2 regions of the Oceanimonas sp. AH20CE76 genome follow, and region 1 is predicted to be linked to the other one. Evidence: predicted binding sites of a transcription regulator. Region 1 holds the regulator's gene; the other holds the start of a gene.
The links. The regulator sigma-54, encoded in region 1, starts transcription at its own class of promoters, with help from an activator protein. The targets are predictions, from matches to a motif close to TGGCACNGTTTTNGCTT.

Region 1 (3,208 bases):
GTTTGTTGCTGAGCTTTTCAGCAATTAAGGACAGCGTTTTCAGATGTTGTTTACATTCCTGCTCCGGCACCAGCAGCGCAAACACCAGACCAACCGGCTGATTGTCGATGGCATCAAATTCTACCGGTTCGGCAAAAGTCAGCAGTACCGCGGTCGCCTTGTTGTCATTGCCAATACGACCATGAGGTATGGCAATGCCATTACCGATGCCGGTAGTGCCCATCTTTTCACGGGCCAGCAAACAGTCAAAAAGCGGCTGGCTGCCGATATTCAAATGTTCGGCAGCCAGCTCGCTGATAATTTCCAGAGCACGCTTCTTGCTCGTGCAGGGAACTGCACTGCGCGTGCAGTCCCTGCTTAGTATGTCGGCGACTTCCATGGTTACTTTTGCTTGAGCTTCTCTTTGTGTTTGATGATCTGACGATCCAGCTTGTCAATGAGTCCGTCGATGGCGGCATACATATTTTCATGCTGGGCGTTGGCAAACAGCTCACCACCACTGACGTGCAGTTTGGCTTCGGCAATTTGCTGCATTTTTTCTACATTAAGGATGACGTGCACATTGGTAATGTGGTCGAAGTGGCGCTCCAGCCGGGTAAACTTGCTATTAACATAGTCACGCAGTGCATCTGTGATTTCTACATGGTGTCCGGTCAGGTTAATTTGCATAACGTCTTCCTTCTGTCGTTGCCTTTAAACCAGGCGTTTACGCTGATTGGAAGGGGGGATGGCCAGTGACTCCCTGTACTTGGCGATGGTACGCCTGGCCACCTTAATCCCCTGCTCGGCCAGCAACTGAGCAATCTTACTGTCACTCAGCGGCTTGGCCGGGTTTTCTGCTCCGACCAGCTTTTTGATCAGAGCACGAATTGCCGTGGATGAACATTCACCACCATCGTCGGTGCCCACATGACTGGAGAAGAAATACTTAAGCTCAAACACGCCCCGGGGCGAGTGCAGAAACTTTTGTGTGGTCACGCGTGAGATGGTGGACTCATGCATCTCTACTGCCTCGGCCACATGGTTCAGCACCATGGGCTTCATGGCCTCTTCTCCATACTCAAAGAATGCCTGTTGTTGTTCAACAATACAATTGGCAACCTTGAGCAGCGTCTCATTTCGGCTGTCGAGACTTTTAAGGAACCACTTGGCATCCTGCAGATGATTACGAATAAACTGGCCGTCTTCACTATTGCGGGGCTTGTCGGCAAGTGCGGCATAGGTCTGATTCAGGCGTACCTTGGGCATGGCCTCCGGGTTGAGTTCCACGACCCAGGCACCGTTGCGTTTGGTGACCACCACATCCGGAATAACATATTCGGAGCTGCCCTGAATAATGCTGCTGCCGGGGCGGGGTTCAAGCTGCTGGATCAGATTCAGAACTTCTCTCAGCTCGTCTTCTTTCAGCCTGGTCTTGCGCTGCAGAGTACGGTAGTCGCGGTTACCAAGCAGATCCATGTGCTGTTCCAGCAGCAACCGGGCTTCTGCCAGCCAGGGGGTGCTGGCGGGAAACTGGTCGAGCTGAATACACAGGCATTCCTGCACGCTGCGGGCAGCTACGCCGATGGGATCGAAATGCTGAATGCGTTTGAGCACGGCTTCTACTTCGTCGGCTTCAATGCCCAGCTCGTCGGCCGAGGCTGCAGCTAACAGTTCGTCAATATCGGCGGTGAGATAGCCTGCATCGTCCACGGCATCGATAATCGCAAGGGCAATGGCCTGATCGGTATCACTGAAGGGAGTCAGGTTCATTTGCCAGATCAGGTAATCCTGCAGCGTTTCGGTGGTTTCTCCCTGATAGACATTATCTTCCAGCCCTTCCGGCAGACCGGCACCACCACTGACCGGAGAGGCGGTATAAACTTCCTCCCAGCTGGTGTCCATGGGCAGCTCTTCAGAAAGCTGATTACGTTCCATGGCGCTGTCTGCGGCAATTTGCTCCTCGTTGCGATTATCCTCAACCCTGATACTGTCCGGCTCCTCCTGCTCCAGCAGCGGATTACTGTCCAGTGCCTGCTGAATTTCCTGCTGCAGCTCAAGGCTGGACAGCTGCAGCAGACGAATGGCCTGTTGCAGCTGAGGGGTCATGGTCAGCTGCTGGCCAAGGCGTAACTGAAGAGTCGGCTTCATGTATGCTAACGTCCTTCCATATCAACCGCGCGAAGCGGTGCCTTCAGAGGCTGAATTGTTCACCAAGATAGACTTTCTTGACCTGCTCATTGGCCAGGATTTCAGCTGGTGTGCCAGCAGCAATACGGTGCCCGTGGCTGACAATATAGGCCTTTTCACATACATCCAGCGTCTCACGCACATTGTGATCGGTGATCAGTACGCCCAGGCCTCGATCTTTCAGATGTAATATAATTTTCTTAATATCAAGCACAGAGATGGGATCAACGCCGGCAAAAGGTTCATCAAGCAGAATAAAGCGCGGATCTGCCGCCAGTGCCCGGGCAATTTCCACCCGCCGGCGTTCACCACCGGACAGACTCATACCGAGACTGTCACGAATATGGACAATATTGAACTCTTCCAGCAGCTGTTCCATTTTTTCGTTACGGCCGTCGGCGTTCAGATCTTTGCGGGTCTGCAGTACGGCCATCAGGTTATCGGCAACGCTCAGGCGGCGAAAAATGGACGCTTCCTGAGGCAGATAGCCAATGCCGGCGCGGGCCCGCACATGCATAGGCTCATGGCTGATGTCATTGTCGTCTATGGTGATGCTGCCTGCATCCCGCTGCACCAGGCCTACAATCATGTAAAAGGAAGTGGTTTTGCCGGCCCCGTTGGGCCCGAGCAGCCCCACTATCTGGCCGGTGTTCACGGTCAGGCTGACATCAGCCACTACCTTCCGGCCTTTGTAGCTTTTCTGCAGCCCGCGTGCTTTCAGTCTGGCCATGGTCAGTCGTTACTCTGGTTGTCGAAATTCTGTACCTGCTCAGGCAGGAAAATAGTGGTGACCCTGTCTTTGCCACCCTGGCTTTCGGCTTCCATCTGCTCCTTGTCGATAAAGTAGCGAATACGGTAGCCAGTGACGATATTATCGTCCTGCTTGAGTTCGGCGTCCCGAATCAGGGTGATGGTGCGGGCGACCATGTCATAGCGAATTTCCCGTGCCTGTGCCTGTACCGGCTTGCCGTTATTGAGCACTTGCCGGTAAGTAGCCGGATTGCCCCTGGCGGTCATGGACTGCAGCCCCTGCTCATTG
Region 2 (3,208 bases), 1.2 Mb from region 1:
GGCGACACCACATCCATGGTGCGCACCAGACCATGCACCAGCCAGGGCTGACGGCCCACCTCGGCCACATACCAGCCGGCCAGGGTAGAAATCACGCCAGAGGGAATCATCAGCATCATCAGCCACTGAAAGGGCCGGCTCTGAAAGTTGCCATTGCTGCGTCGCAGCCACAGGCCCCACAAGGCGGCCACTATCATCAGCACACCCAGCCCCACCATAATGCGGAACGAAAAGAACACCAGCGGCACATGGGGTCTGTCTTCGGCGGCCACCGACTTGAGCCCCTGCAGCTCGCCGTCGGCATCATGAGTGAGGATCAAGGACGCCAGCTTGGGAATTTTAATCTCAAAGTGGTTGGTCTCGGCTTCCATATCGGGCCAGGCAAACAGCAGCAAGGGCGCGCCGGTTTCGGTCTCGGGCCAGATGCCCTCCATGGCCGCCACCTTGATAGGCTGATGCTCTTTTACATTCAGGCCATGAAAATCACCCACCACCGCCTGCACCGGAGCCAGCAGTAGCGCCGCCCACAGCGCCATGGACAGGCCCTTGCGGCCAAAGGCCAGATCCCGCTTTTTAAACAGATACCAGGCACTGACACCACCAATCACAAAAGTGGCGGTCAGCATGGATGCCAGCAGCATATGAGACAGCCGGTACGGCATGGACGGGTTAAAAATCACCTCCATCCAGCTGGCCACCTCAAAACGACCATCTACCAGCTCATAGCCGGCCGGCGTCTGCATCCAGGAGTTGGCCACAATAATCCAGAAGGCCGAGATCCAGGTGCCCACCGCCACCACACAGGTGGCAAAAAAGTGCAGCTTTTCACCCACCCGCTGCCAGCCAAACAGCATAATACCAAGAAAGCCCGCCTCCAGAAAAAAGGCGGTCAGCACTTCATAAGCCATTAACGGCCCCAGCACGGCACCGGTAATTTCGGAGAAGCGGGAAAAGTTGGTCCCGAATTCATAAGACAGCACTATGCCGCTTACCACCCCCATGCCAAAGGTAATGGCAAAGGGTTTAATCCAGAACTTGGCTAATTGAAAGTAAACCGGATTGCGGGTTTTAAGCCAGAGCCCTTCCCAGATGGCAATGGCCGTGGCCAGACCAATGGTAATGGCAGGAAAAATAATGTGAAAACTGACAGTAAAGGCGAACTGTATTCGCGACAGTATGGCGGCATCAAGCTCCATGGATCCTCCTTATCGGACCAGCTGGCGGCGAACCAGTGCAGGCAGGCCCGCCATAAGAAGAACGATAACAATAGCGGAAAATTCCATCATCAGGGTGATCAGGCTCATAATTATAATGCTCACTCGTTAGTCTGGTTACTCTAATCAGGCACAAATCATGCCAACATCATAGCTACTTACTCCCTCCTTGCTCTGAATCAATAAAACGCGCAAAATTTGTGTTAACCGACAACAAGGTTTACAGTTTTTCACGCCCCAAGTGTCAACCTTATTTACACCGGACTTGCTGTTATGCCGCTGGAATTTGCCTTTGAACTCATGATGATGCTCACCAGCGGCTGCGCCCTGCTGGTGTCGGCCTGGTTGTTCTGGCGGGCCCGCCGGCAGCGCAGCATGAAGGCGCTGGCCGGCTTTGGCGTTATGATGGCGCTCTGGTGCGCCGGCCATGTGGCGGTGTTTTATGGCTGGCATACCACCGGCATGGCGCTGATCCTGGCCAACCCGCTCATGCCCACCTTTTTTCTCGACTTTGCCATTGGCTTTGTTAATCAGGGGCCGGCCCGGCGCTCCTGGCTGAGCCGGCTGGCCCGCTTTCGCGCGCTGCTTTATGTCACCGCCGTGCTGGTCAGCCTCGGCACCCTGTGGCTGGGGGGCGGCAGCATTATCGCCTTTGGCCCCTTTGAGCATTATTTTGTCTTTCGCGGCAGTGGCTGGTTCAACATTGGCTACACCATTTTCATTGGCGTGCTGGCCCATGCGCTGCTGCTGTGGGGATTTATACGCCAGCAGGGCAACCGCCGCCGCTCCATTGCCGCCATGTTTGCCGCTGGCGCCTGGGGCCTGCTGCTGGCCACCAGTTTTATCTTTCCGTCATTGGGGTTCTACTGGTATCCCTGGCCCATGCTGCTGTTGCCAAGCTATGTGCTGCTGCTGGTCTACGGGGTGGTGCGCTATCAGATGCTGGAGGTCAATGCCTGGGCCAACCGCGCCCTGCTGTGGATTTTAATGACAGCTCTGCTGCTGGGGCTGATGGCGCTGTTCAGCGCCATGGCCGGCCAGCTGGGCATGCAGGCGCTGGCGGCGGTGCCGCAGTGGCAGCTGTGGCTGTATTCGGTGCTGCTGCTGCTGCTGGCGCTGGCCCTGTACCGCCCGGTCAGTGCCCTGGTTGAGCGGTTAATTTATCCGGGCAGCCGGCTTGACGAGCAGCTGCTCGACACCTGGCTGGCACAGTTAAGAGACACCGACAGCTGGCACTCGCTGGCACAGGAAGCCGAGCAGCTGCTGGCCCGGCAAATGGGTCAGCCAGTGACCGTGCGGCTGCTCACCACAGCCCCCCGCTTTGAGCCCGGCCCGGGGCTGGAGCTGTGGTGCCTGCATCATAAGCAAGACTGGCAGTTCCGGCTTAAAGGCTTTGATGATGTCACACCGGGCATGCGTCTTACCGCCGAAGTGTTCGGCTCCTTGCTGGCCACCCGCTGTGGCCTGCTGGAACGCTCGCTGCAGCTGGCCGAAGCCGAGCGCAAGCGGGTATCAGAGCAGCATCTGGTGGAGCTGGGCGGTCTGTCAGCGGCCATGGCCCATGAGCTGCGCAACCCGCTGAATATTATTTCCATGGCCACTGCCGGCCTGGAAGCCGAGCGCAAAGCCATGATTCAGGATCAGCTCAAACGCGCCGACCGGCTGATAGTAGACATGCTGGCCTATTCCGGTCAGCTGCATATTCAGCCCAGAGCCGTGCCGCTGCTGCCGCTGCTGCACAGCCTCAGGCCCCAGTTCAACTGGCAAGACGTGCAGCTTGAGCTGACGCTGCCCGATGACTATCAGGTATTTGCCGATCCTTACCGCCTGCAGCAGGTGCTGACCAACCTGCTGGATAACGCCCTGTCGTTTGTGCGCAACCAGCCGGATGGCCGCATTGTGCTGGCGGCCGGCACGTCGGCGGGCGAGCTGTGGCTGCATAACAACGGCCCGATCATTCCTGCAGATATGCAGGCCAGACTGTTCCGGCCTTT

Region 2: the regulator sigma-54 is predicted to act here: its motif matches at 1,343-1,359, upstream of N2M06_RS03970 (cytochrome ubiquinol oxidase subunit I).

The regions. Positions count from the first base shown of each region.
Region 1 is NZ_CP155481.1:2,914,462-2,917,669, reverse strand. It holds gene ptsN (PTS IIA-like nitrogen regulatory protein PtsN) at 1-379, opposite strand, end outside; gene hpf (ribosome hibernation promoting factor) at 382-669, opposite strand; gene N2M06_RS14315 (RNA polymerase factor sigma-54) at 694-2,130, opposite strand; gene lptB (LPS export ABC transporter ATP-binding protein) at 2,174-2,899, opposite strand; gene lptA (lipopolysaccharide transport periplasmic protein LptA) at 2,902-3,208, opposite strand, start outside.
Region 2 is NZ_CP155481.1:818,439-821,646, reverse strand. It holds gene N2M06_RS03970 (cytochrome ubiquinol oxidase subunit I) at 1-1,196, opposite strand, end outside; gene N2M06_RS03965 (ATP-binding protein) at 1,488-3,208, shown strand, end outside.